DNA from 3 places in the Clostridium algidicarnis genome. Region 2 is predicted to be linked to each of the others. Evidence: a T-box and tRNA genes for the amino acid it is inferred to sense, from the RefSeq annotation. Region 2 holds a T-box; the other regions hold tRNA genes.
The links. A T-box is a leader RNA that pairs with one kind of tRNA and senses whether it is charged. The one in region 2 lies ahead of argS (arginine--tRNA ligase), so its partner is inferred to be a tRNA-Arg.
Positions count from the first base shown of each region.

Region 1: it has a tRNA-Arg gene. The T-box ahead of argS (arginine--tRNA ligase) is inferred to sense a tRNA for this amino acid. The anticodon was not compared.
Region 3: it has a tRNA-Arg gene. The T-box ahead of argS (arginine--tRNA ligase) is inferred to sense a tRNA for this amino acid. The anticodon was not compared.

Region 1 covers NZ_JNLN01000001.1:1,080,831-1,085,185, reverse strand. Annotated here, with positions in the region: gene BV55_RS14810 (hypothetical protein) at 1-313, opposite strand, end outside; gene BV55_RS0105380 (ATP-binding cassette domain-containing protein) at 306-1,196, opposite strand; gene BV55_RS0105375 (membrane protein) at 1,201-2,790, opposite strand; tRNA gene BV55_RS0105370 (tRNA-Arg) at 3,083-3,159, opposite strand; gene BV55_RS0105365 (alanine/glycine:cation symporter family protein) at 3,317-4,355, opposite strand, start outside.
Region 2 covers NZ_JNLN01000001.1:2,340,026-2,344,380, reverse strand. Annotated here, with positions in the region: gene BV55_RS0111130 (superoxide dismutase family protein) at 20-472, opposite strand; gene argS (arginine--tRNA ligase) at 758-2,452, opposite strand; T-box leader at 2,618-2,826, opposite strand; gene BV55_RS0111120 (DUF2179 domain-containing protein) at 2,903-3,415, opposite strand; gene BV55_RS0111115 (L-cysteine desulfidase family protein) at 3,445-4,355, opposite strand, start outside.
Region 3 covers NZ_JNLN01000001.1:1,092,493-1,096,847, forward strand. Annotated here, with positions in the region: tRNA gene BV55_RS0105420 (tRNA-Ser) at 1-68, opposite strand, end outside; gene BV55_RS0105425 (nucleoside deaminase) at 140-580, opposite strand; gene BV55_RS0105430 (type 1 glutamine amidotransferase domain-containing protein) at 695-1,213, opposite strand; gene BV55_RS0105435 (HlyC/CorC family transporter) at 1,401-2,642, opposite strand; tRNA gene BV55_RS0105440 (tRNA-Arg) at 3,030-3,104, opposite strand; gene BV55_RS15530 (hypothetical protein) at 3,297-3,470, shown strand; gene BV55_RS0105450 (MurR/RpiR family transcriptional regulator) at 3,553-4,355, opposite strand, start outside.

The sequences.
Region 1 (4,355 bases), 1.3 Mb from region 2:
TTATTATAGTTATTACTTTCTTTACCATATAGTCATTGCTTTTACCTTTACTTGCAGAAAGACTAATATGACTCATGCTATTTTTAAAATCCAAACCTATAGTAAATATAATTAAAATCACATATATTATCAATAAATAAAAGTCACAAATTGAAAATAAGTTATTTACTGGTGAGTTGTGTCCAAAATTCATATGATTAAATTTAACTGATAATAGTAACATCCCATTAAGAACAGCTGTTAAAGCAAATAAAGCATTAAAAATGTTAAAGCTAAATATATTATTAATATGCTTTTTATAATAATTAAGCATTTTTTAAGGCCTCATCATATAGTGTGCAATGAATTATATAGGCATCTTGTAGTGAGATATCTATAGCGGTGGCATTATACTTTAAATCTTCTTTTGAGATATACCTTACCTTTATATTGTCCCCACTAGGTATTGAACTAATTAATCTAGCTTGCTTTTTTAGGACTATAACATCATTTATAGGAAGGACACCTTCCCACAAGTATCCTCTTACTTCATTAATAAAGTCATCTTTACTTCCTTTAAAAATTAGGCTGCCTTTATTTAATACCAATAAGTAATTACAATAATTCTCTATGTCCTCCACAATATGCGTAGTAACAAAAACTATTCTACCACTAGACATAGCTGGAAATAAGTCTCTTATTATGTTTCTTTGCTCTGGGTCTAACCCAACAGTAGGTTCATCCATTATAATAATCTTTGGGTCACCAATTATTGCCTGAGCAAAGCCTAGCTTTTGTTTCATACCTCCTGAATACTCTTTAATCTTTTTATCGATATAATCTTGCATATCAAAATCTCTAATTATATCTTCTATATGTGTGCTTTTTTCTTCCTTGTTATAATCTGTTTTAATGGTAGCTAAAACATCTAATAATTCTCTTCCTGTTAAAGATTCATAAACCATAAAATTTTGTGGCAAATAACCGAGCTTACCCCTGATTTTGGCTACACCTTTTTTATAGCTTGTACCATCAATACTAATATCTCCATCCTTAACTTTTAGTAATGTGGTTAGTAACTTCATAAGAGTGCTTTTTCCAGCACCATTAGCTCCAAGAACACCAATTAATCCATCAGTTACCTCAAAGTTAATATTGCTTAGTGCTTTAGTCTTTCTATATTTATAAGATAAATTTTCTACAACTATTTTACTCACCTTTTTACCTCCCATACTGTAAAACTTCATCTGTATCGTGAATGCCGAATATAACTTGATCCTCATACAAATTATATAGAAGATATTCTTTATCTCTTTTAGGAGTTAAAATTAATCTTTTATAATCGTTTACTCCATCCCCCATTCTATTAACTGAATTCATAATCTCTTCACATTGAACATCGGTTTTTATTTCCTCAGCCTTTCCTACAAGTTCTATACCTTTATATAGGTGATTTGAAAGTAATATATTCTTAACTAAAAACATTTCCTTGCCTTCACCTTCAAAAGTACCATTATCCTTTTCATTAAGGCTTGAATATACTTTTCCATTATTATCTTCTATTTTAACTTCATATTTTTTAGTGTTTCCCATCCACTCTGATTTAGGATACCAAGGAAAATAGTCCGCTAAAAATAAGGAGTGGTTGTTTACGAAGAACCTTTTGCTGCCCTGCTTATCTACAGTATTAATTATTCCTGAATATCTTATAGAAACCTTTATCTTTTCCCCTTCTTTATATTGTTCCCCCAATAATATGGTTAAAGTATCATCTTTAGATGAGAATTCAACCTCTTTTTCATTTACATTTATACTTGATACCTTCAAAGTATGATATAAGCTTAAAGTTAATTTATTTAAGTTTTTATTATTAATTATAATGTCCATATTACAATCATTAGAAATTCTATCTTTTAACTGTAACTTCATATTATAACTTTCAATTGTAAATCCTTCACTTAGCTTAGACTCTTTCTCGTAGTTTTCATTAATATTGTCTTTTAGAATAAAATAACTTTGAGGATTATACTTTGAACCTACAAAGAGGCAAGACAAAATGGCAACTACTAAAAAGCATAACATTATTTTATTTTTAAACTTGAAAAACTTTAAATCTTTAATGTTATATATTAAATACATTGCAAGTAAGCCTATTAAGTTCCAAAGCATAAAATGATAAAGGGTTAGTTTATCTAAAGAAAATAACTCAAAGGTGCTTGATAATGGATCGAATTTCATAATTGGCGTAAGTATATTAGGCTCTTTAAAGAAATTATTTGTACCTAGAAAAAACAAAATTATTAGTACATAAAAAAGCACCCTATATCTAAATTTTGATATTGTTTCACCAATTAATAGACCAATGGCACTACAACAAAAAAGTCCAGTAAATATATTTAATAAAAACATGGAAATGAGATACAAGGAATATTTAAGGGGTGCTTTTGCTATAATTGCAACTACAACTAATATTACAACATTAACTATTATTATAGCTAAATTTATAACTGCGCTTGTGAAAAACTTACCTAAAAATCTTTCCCTTTTAGAAATATTAAGCACATGAAATATCTCTTGATCGCTACTACTTATTATTTCATTTATTATCAAAATTGGTATGTATATTAAATTGATTGGTAGCCAAGAGGTCTTTAAAAATGTAATAAGATTTAGGTGAAATGCACCAGATATCCTTGAGGCCCATAACTGTTGCTGGATGCCAAATAGGAATAATATCATCATTATAATTATGATAAAGGTTTTGTTTAAATTTAAAAAATTATATTTTATTAGTGCCTTAATCTTTCTCATAAACTTCTCCTATATAAAGTAAGAAGTTAACTTAATAGTAGCTTCTTACTTTATTAATTTATTCTTTATAAGTATTACTTTGTTCAGTCATTGAATATCCATATAATCCATCAGTTGTTTTTCTTTTAATGCATATTGTAACATATTACCATTTACATGTAAACAATTACTTTTATTGTGTATTGTATTTGAATTTCTTTATGATTAAGTTATGTTTGGCTTGTTTTAGAAATAGCCTAATAAAACAAAAAAACATGTGTAGGTTCATATACCTACACATGTTTTTTTATCTTGGTGCGACAGGCAGGACTTGAACCCGCAGCAGCTCGGTTCGTAGCCGAGTCCTCTATCCAGTTGAGGTACTATCGCATATTTTAAACTTATATTATATAACTAACAAAACTATACTACCACAAAACCATGTACAAATCAATATATTTTAACCTTTATAGATCGTAATGTTAAATCTGTAATACATTTAAAAAGGTAGCTACCAAATGCGGTAGCTACCTCTAAATTTAAATTATTATTTTAGTGAATCATAATCTTTTAAACTAGTACTAACCTTAGATGACAAGAATATAAGTGCTATAAGGTTAGGTATAACCATAAGTCCATTGAATGTATCTGCAAGTTCCCAAACTAAATCAACTTTTAAAGCAGACCCAGCTACTATGCATATTAGAACTAAAACTCTAAATATATTTAAATGTTTACTTCCAAAAAGATACTTTACGTTTGCTTCTGCAAAGAAGTACCAACCTATTATAGTGGAAAATGCAAAGAATAATAAACATAAAGCAATAAACACATTTCCAAAGTTACCCAAACTCTTAAATCCTAGAGAAAATGCATTTTGTGTAAGTTCAATTCCTGTAGCTCCTGTATCTAGAGCTCCTGTTGATAATATAACTAAAGCTGTCATAGTAAGAACTATGAATGTGTCTAAAAATACACTAACTATAGCTACTGTACCTTGTTCTCCAGGATGATTAACCTTTGCTACAGCATGAGCATGAGGTGTGGAACCCATACCAGCTTCATTAGAGAATAATCCTCTTGCAACACCGTATCTAACAGCTTGTTTAACACTGACCCCAATAGCTCCACCTAAAACTGCTTCAGGTTTAAATGCCCCAACAAATATCATTTTAAATGCTGGTAATACATTAGCATAATTTAAAACTAATATTATAAGTCCACCTAGTAAGTAAAATGCTGCCATTAAAGGTACAACCTTTTCAGTAACAGATGCTATTCTGCCTACTCCACCTATAAATATAAATCCAGCAATTACTGCAATTACTACACCTACTATAACTGGATTTAATCCAAATGCAGTATTAAAAGCTACCCCTATAGAATTTGATTGAACCATGTTTCCCATAAATCCTAATGCAAATATTATAGCCACTGAGAAGAATCCAGCTAAAAATTTACTATTTAAACCTTTACTTATATAATATGCAGGTCCTCCTGTAATCTCTCCATCAACTCTTTGTTTGTATAATTGAGCTAATGTTGCTTCTGCAAATATAGTTGCCATTCCAAAGAAAGCACTTACC
Region 2 (4,355 bases):
ACTTTTTATATTTTTCTAATTATCCTACTATTTCACCACAAGCTAGCTTTCTTCCAGAATTACCTGAAGGCTCTGTTCTATAATCATCAGGATTTTCATGTATTATTATAGATTTTCCTATTATATCTTTAACCTTAAATTTATTCGTAAAAAAGCACATATTAGCTATTCCATGATTCGAAAATAACACCGGAAAATCACCTGCATGATTTCCATGAGGCTGGTTATAAGGATTCCAATGATTTCCTACAGATTTAAACGGGTCATTTTTATCACCTACCTCACAGTTTCCAAATTCATGTATGTGAAAACCATGTGGACCTATTGGACTTCTGTTTCCTTCTGCTTTCTTATATTCAGGTAATCCTATAACTGAAACACAGACATTAGTTCCATAAGGAACATCCATGAAATATACATATCCCTTTATATTTGGAGCAAATGGTCCCCCCTTTATGATTGCTGTAGCCATAGAACCCTTAACATTTCTATAGTCAGAATTAGAATTGGTATAAGGTAAATATCTATAATAATTATAAAAGTCGTATATATATTGATTATTTATCATGTTAAAATCCCTTCATCAATACTTTATAATCCATATTATGACAAGCATCAAATATTTGTGAACTAAAAAAGACTTAGTTATTATATAAACTAAGCCCTAATTTTAAAATATATTTAATTATGGCAGCTAAAAATAACTAGTCTATATCTTCACTGTCATTTTTTTGGATACCTACTTCTCCTATATTTATTACATTTTTTCTACAGTTTCTACTCCTAGTAGTTTAAGCCCACTATTTATTACTATACAAGTAGCCTCAACTATATTAAGTCTAGCATTTTTTAAATCCTCATCCTCTATATTTAATATTGAATTAGAATTATAAAACTTATTAAAACTCTTAGCTACTTCTATAACATATCTAGTAACTATTGAAGGTTCAAGCTTATCTATAGCTGAAATTATGGCTTCATTAAATCCTTCTAAAGTCTTTACAAGTTCAAACTCTTCTTTAGTTTTAAGCTTTGAATAGTCCACATTATCGCTTCTTATGCCTTCTGCCTTTCTTAGTATGCTTTTACCCCTTGCATAAGTGTATTGAACGTAAGGACCTGTTTCACCTTCAAAGCTTAACATATCATTCCAATCAAAAACTATATCCTTTTCTCTGTTATTTTTAAGATATGCAAATATTACAGCTCCTATTCCAAGCTTTTTAGCTACATCTTCTTTATCTTCAAGGTTTGGATTTTTTTCATTTATTATCTCTAATGTCTTCTTTTTTGTTTCATTTAATAAATCTTCTAGTAATACCACATCACCTTTTCTTGTAGACAACTTTTTATCAGCAAATTTAACCATTCCAAATCCTACATGTTCACAATCATTTGCCCATTCGTGTCCCATAAGCTTTAATGTGGTAAATATTTGTTTGAAATGAAGTTTCTGTGGGCTACCCACTACATATATATTTTTATAAAAATCATAAGTCTTTTTTCTATACATTGCTGCTGCAAGATCTCTTGTTGCATATATAGTAGCTCCATCTGCCTTTTTAATCATACATGGTGGCATATTATATTCATCTAACATAACAACCTTTGCCCCATTGCTTTCAACAAGTAGTCCCTTACTTTCTAATTCTTCTACAACTGCATCCATTTTATCTCCATAAAAGCTTTCACCTGCATAAGAATCAAACTTAACGCCTAACATATCATAAACCTTTTCAAATTCTTTTAAACTAAGATCTCTGAATCTTTTCCAAAGTTCTTGCTCCTCTTTTGATCCATCCTCTAATCTTTTAAAATGCATTCTAGCTTCATCATCCAATGAAGGATCAATTTTTGCTTCCTCATGAAACTTTACATATATTCTTAAAAGTTCATCTATAGGGTTTTTAAGAAGAGCCTCTTCATCTACCCATTTTTTATAAGCAACTATAAGCTTTCCAAATTGAGTACCCCAATCTCCTAGATGATTTATTCCTATGGCATTATATCCTTGTGATGCTAAAATCTTATATAATGAGTTTCCTATAGCTGTAGTGAATAGATGTCCTACGTGAAAAGGCTTTGCTATATTTGGAGATGAATATTCTACTATAACATTTTTACCTTTTCCAATGTCTGAAGATCCATAGTCTTCCTTTTCCTTTAATATCTTATCTAAAGTTTCTTTCATAAAACTTTCTTTTTCTACAAAAAAGTTTAAATAAGGTCCTAAATTTTCAATCCTTTCAAAATCTTCTTTTTCTATTTTATCTTTTAGTTCGATAGCTATAGCTAAAGGTGCTTTCCTTAGAGCCTTAGCTAATTGGAAACAAGGAAAAGCATAGTCCCCCATATCAGCTTTAGGTGGTATTTCTATAAGTCTTTCTAGCTCCTCGACTTTCATATCTACATGCTTTGAAATTCTTTCTGCTATGATCTTTTTATAATCCATTTTTATTTTCCTCCCTAACCACTTAATTATTTTTAAAAATAATTAGTTAAATTGCCTTTTAAAATGTTGCTTTTCAACATAACTTAATATATTTATCTTTGTTATACTATTAAATCCTAAAATATAGAATTAAGTATAAAATAAAATCCGTCTCTTATTAAAATAATAAGAGACGGATTCCTCCGCGGTACCACTCCTGTTGATTACTTAAATTAAATAATCCCCTCAAAAACTTAACGCATTTAGCGGCCACCTGTTATTTTAGACAGCTTCTCTGAGTTTCTCTTCTTTTTATATATCTTATAAGGCTTCCACCACATCCTTAATCGCTGTAAGAAATTCTATAAAAGTACTTCTCTCTTCTTTGAATTTTCATATTAAATTACATTACATTATACACCTGTAACCCTATATTGGTCAATATCAAACAATCTTTAAATATAAAATTATTTACTTTTTAATACCATACCCTCCATAAACAGTTTTAGTATCTGCAATAGATATAACTGCCTTTGTATTGGTATCCTCAATTAATTTTATAACTTCTTTTTTTCTCTTTCGTTTTACATGTACAACTATCATCTTTTTCTTTTCATTTATACCTTCAGCCTCTACTAATGTAACTCCTAAATTATCTTTTCTAAGTTTTTCTGCTATTATAATAGCATCATTAGCTGAAGCCACTATGCTGATAGTTAAAAGCCCTATTGCTAACTTTTCCTCTAAAAATGACCCAACATAGTTTCCAACAGAGAATCCAAGAGCATAAACTACCATTTTAATAGGATCTTCACTTATTCCTACAAGAACAGTACTAACTAAATAAAGCCATATTATAACTTCAAAAAACCCAATGATAGATCCAACTACCTTCTCGCCTCTAGTTATAAGTACGGTTCTTAATGTCATAAGTGATACTTCAACTATTTTTGCCAAAAATATCAATACATATAACACCATAATATAATCATATACCTCCTACTACTTTAAAATTATTTACACACCATCATATCTAAAATAACTTTATCTGTATCCACCATACCAGCTGTGGCTAGATTTCCTAAATTTTTTATAGTTTGTTCTACACATTCATGTATTATACCATCTTTACAGGATACTTCAATACCATTTGTAGCAAGTACTGCAGATTGAATAGCTGAACTCACTGATGTAGAAATTTTCAGTGCACAGCCTTGCTTTGCTCCATCACATATCATTCCCGAAAGTCCAGCTACCATGTTTTTAACTGCATGGGAAATTGATTCATAGTCTCCACCTAAAAGATAGGTTATGCCACAGCTTGACCCTACTGCTGCTGCCACTCCACACCCACATAAAGCAGACAGCCTTCCAAGATAACTTTTTATATGAATTGTAACTAAATTACTTATAGCAAGGGCTCTACAAAGTTCTTCCTCGCTACTCCCTAACTTTTCAAACACAGCAACTACTGGCAGTGTACACGTAAGTCCTTGATTTCCACTACCTGCAGTGGTCATAACCGGTAGTGCACACCCATCCATTCTAGCATCCACTGCCGCTGCTGTTATAGCAATAGCATGAGATTCAATGCTATCTGCAAAAATCCCCTTTCCTATGCTTTCATGAAATGTCTTTCCAACCTTTAATCCATATTCATGTTCAATTCCTTCTTTAGCAACTCTTCTATTCATTTTAGCACCATCTAAAAGAAACTTTATATCTTCAAAGTCTACATTAGTTGCAAAGTTATGTATATCCTTTATACTGATTTCTACCTTATCATTGGATTTTGTAATTTCTTCATTTACTTCATCTTCCACTTTATTTTCTTCTTTTTCTTCCTTTTCATAAAGAATCTCACTATTTAAGGATATGTAAACTATATTAGTATGTTCATCTTTTATAATAACTTTAGATTCAT
Region 3 (4,355 bases), 1.2 Mb from region 2:
ACCCCCGGTACATTTTGTGTACACTTGTTTTCGAGACAAGCACCTTAAACCAACTCGGACATCTCTCCACAATAAGTATTTTTATACTACCCTAAAAGTATACTAAATATAAAAATATAAATCAATATAAATTAAACAATCATTTATTTCTTAGAGATTTAAAAAACTCTTTTAAAATTTCACTACATTCATTATTATAAAGCCAATTTACTTTTATATTAGAATTAATATATTGATTATTTACTAAGTTTAAAACAGAGCCACAAGCTCCAAGGTTTGGGTCAAAGGTACCTATATTAAGCTCTGACAATCTTGATTGAACAATAGCCCCAGCACACATTATACAAGGTTCTAAGGTTACAAACATACTACATCCATTTAGTCTCCAATTTCCAAGAGTTTTAGAAGCCTCGTTTATAGCAATGATTTCAGCATGGGCTAATGGGTTCTTCATAGTTTCTCTTAAATTATGGCCTCTTCCAATTATTTTGCCATCCTTTACTATAACTGCACCTATTGGAACTTCATCTATGGATAAAGCCTTTTTAGCCTCTTCTAAGGCTATATTTATAAATTCCATTTTAAGATCCCCTTACATTAGTATAAAAAATTTATACATTCAAAACTTTTAATTTGATATTTTGAAACAGTTTATCAAAAGAATGCCCCTATAAACTCTTATTATAATTTATCATTATTTAAGTAAAGTCTCAATATAGGATTTCATATATTGAGGTAAATCGCTAGGTTTTCTACTGGATACTAAGTTTCTATCCACAACTACCATTTCATCACTCCATATTGCACCTGCATTTTCCATGTCGTCTTTTATATTAGGTGTACTTGTTACTTTGTATCCATTTAGGATGTCGGCAGAAATTGTAACCCAACCAGCATGGCATATTTGACCTATAACCTTTTGACTTTCGCTCATATGCTTAACTATACTAAGTGCATCATCACATACTCTTATTTTATCTGGTGCCCATCCCCCGGGGATAAGTAAACCATGAAATTCATCTACATTTATATCTTTAAATGAACAGTCAGAGATAGCAGGGACTCCATGTTTACCAGTGTATTTTTTGTTAGCTTCTTCACCAGCTATAACCACTTCAATTCCTTCTTCTCTTAACCTTAGAATAGGATACCATAATTCTAAATCTTCAAAGTCATCATGAATAAAACTTAAAACTTTTTTTACACAAGTCATTAAAATCCACCTCTCCTCAATTATATTATTTTAATTGTAACATTATTTACAATTTAATAATGAATTGTAAACTACTATTATCACTTTGTTTACTAATTTGTAAAATTTAAAGCTTATAAATTATATTGATTTATGAAATAAGATAAAAAATAAATCCCTGTGGTCTACACAGGGTAATTTGTATAAGTTACGTAAATATACGTACCTTTTTTATTCTATTTTTATCTAACTCTTCAATAACAAACTTAGTTGTATCAAATTGTATGTTTTCTCCTCTATCTGGGAATCTTCCAAGCTGACCTATTATAAAGCCTCCTATAGAATCAAATTCTTCTGATTCCATGGATGTGCCTATAAGGTCATTAAGATCATCTAACCTAGCACTTCCAGATACTACATACTCATCTTCTTTAATTACATCAATCTCTTTATCATCTTCATCATCATATTCGTCTTCAATCTCTCCAACAATTTCTTCTACTAAGTCCTCAATGGTTACAATACCTACTGTACCACCGTATTCATCAAGCACGATATACATATGATTTCTGTCCTTTTTCATATCAGTAAAAAGATCTGTAATCCTTCTAAACTCATAGGTGTAATTAGGCTCTCTCATGTAGTCTTCAACGTTAAACTCTTCCTCTTTTTCTTTTAAAAGCAAGTCTTTTATGTATAACACACCTACGATATCATCGATAGATTCTCTGTATACGGGTATCCTAGAGAATTGTTCTCTTTTCAAGACTTCAAGGATCTCGTCATAAGTAGATTCAGTGCTTATAGATATAACATCTACTCTTTGAACCATTACATCCTTTGCTTGAAGGTCTCCAAATTCGAAAACATTATATATCATCTCTTTTTCTCCAACTTCAAGAACTCCCTCTTCCTCTCCAACATCCACCAAAGTTTTTAATTCTTCTTCTGTTATGAAGGGTTGAGTTTTATCAGGGTTTCCACCTAATAGCTTTATAATCCCTGAAGATATAAATGTAAATACAGTTACTATAGGTCTGAGTATTATTATAATAAAACTTATAGGCTTATAAACCTTAAAAGAAACCTTTTCTGAATTTTGAGCAGCTAAGGATTTAGGGGTTATTTCTGCAAATATAAGAACTAATACGGTCATAACAATAGTTGCTATTCCTACACCTTTTTGTCCAAATGCTTTTAATGCAATTGAGGTTGCTAGAGCAGAAGCTGCTATATTTGCTACGTTATTACCTACTAAAATGCTTCCTAATAGTTTATTAGGGCTTGCTATAAGTTTTTCTATTTTATCAGCTCCCTTTACACCTTCTTCTACAAGGTGTTTTACTCTTATCTTACTAAAGCTCATAAGAGCCGTTTCTGAAGCTGAGAAAAATGCTGATAATAATAAAAGCACAGTTAATAAAATTAAATGCCACGTGCTAGGGTCCAAAAGTACCACTCTCCTATAATAATTAATTTTTATATAATAAATAATTTTGTGATATCTTATATCCATTTAATATGTCTTTGGATACATAGATGAGATTAGAATAGTTATATATAATTTATACTTCTAATACTTTTCTGAAATGTCATAAAATTAAATAAATCTATCTTATTATATCACATTTAATTCTAATGTATTAACACAAATTATATACCATTTCAAGGCATTATCTTTTAAATAGCTCAAATATAAGATTTAGGTTAATATTTTATATTATATCTAGTTATATCTAGTTATATCTAAGGAATCATACTTTAAAGTAAAGATTTAGAAAGTTGTAGGTAAATAAAAAAAGATTAGAAATTTAATAAATTAAAATTCTAATCTTTTTGGTACTCCCAACAGGAATCGAACCTGTATTTATCCCTTAGGAGGGGATCGTTATATCCATTAAACTATGAGAGCATATGTTATTGTATCACCCTAACATTTTATTATATAAATTGTATTATGTCAATTATAACTAAGCAAATAAATTTAAATTCATTAATTCATGAAAACTTAATACACTTTTTACGGATATTTATTATTAAAGTTTAAGATTGTGATATAATATGAGTATAGAGTTTACAGAATATTTTGTAAGGAGTGATTTAGATGTGTAATAATGAAGAAAAAACAAATACTACTCCTATTAATAAGGATAAAGAATCAAAAGAGGTAAAGTCCTCACCAAATTCAAAAGTATTTGTGGGAGCTAATGATGAAGTGGTCCCAAATTGTGAGGGAGAACCTTGTAATTTTGAAGTCAAAGAAAAAGATGAAAAGTAAATCAAATATTTAAATAATGTACATTTCAAGGATAACTTGCTCTAATAATTAGGACAAGTTATCCTTATTAAATTGAGAATGGTTATTTAAACTTTTTAGCTTTTATAGCCACTCTTGTTTTTTCTAGATAGTTTTGAGTTTCATTAAATCGCTTACTTGCAACTCCGGCAAATAATATATCTATTACATTAAGCTGTGCTATTCTAGAAGAGGTTGCCCCACTTCTTATATTTATTTCTGGAGATGATACATATAAATTAATATCGCATATATCACTTATAGAACTAGAGCCATATTTAGTTATACTAATAGTTGTTGCACCTGTACTTCTTGCTATATTTATGGCATCGTAAACATCCTTAGTTTCCCCAGAATATGATATTGCAACTGCAACATCACCTTTAGTAAGATTGGCAGCTGAAATAGTTTGAATATGCGTATCAGCATGAGCTGTAGCTAATTTATTTATCCTACAAAACTTTTGGAAGGCATCTAAGGCTATCACATAGGAAGCTCCTACTCCAAAAAACTCTATTCGCTTTGAATTATCTAGCGCTTCGATTGCTTCTTTTATGCTTTTTGTAGATATTATTTTACTGGTATTATCTATAGCTTTTTTATTATTATTACTTATGTTTTTTATAATAACATCTATATCATCACCATTTTCTATATCTGCATATTTGTCATCTTTACTGTTTACCTCAAGATAAGCCATATCACGAGTTATATCAATTTTAAAGTCTTTGAATCCACTATAACCAACCGCTCTACAAAATCTTACTATAGTAGCCTCGCTAGCTCCACATCTTTTAGACATGTTACCTATAGATAAATCAGAAATCTCTGAAGGATATTCTAGTATAAAATTAGCTACCTTTTTTT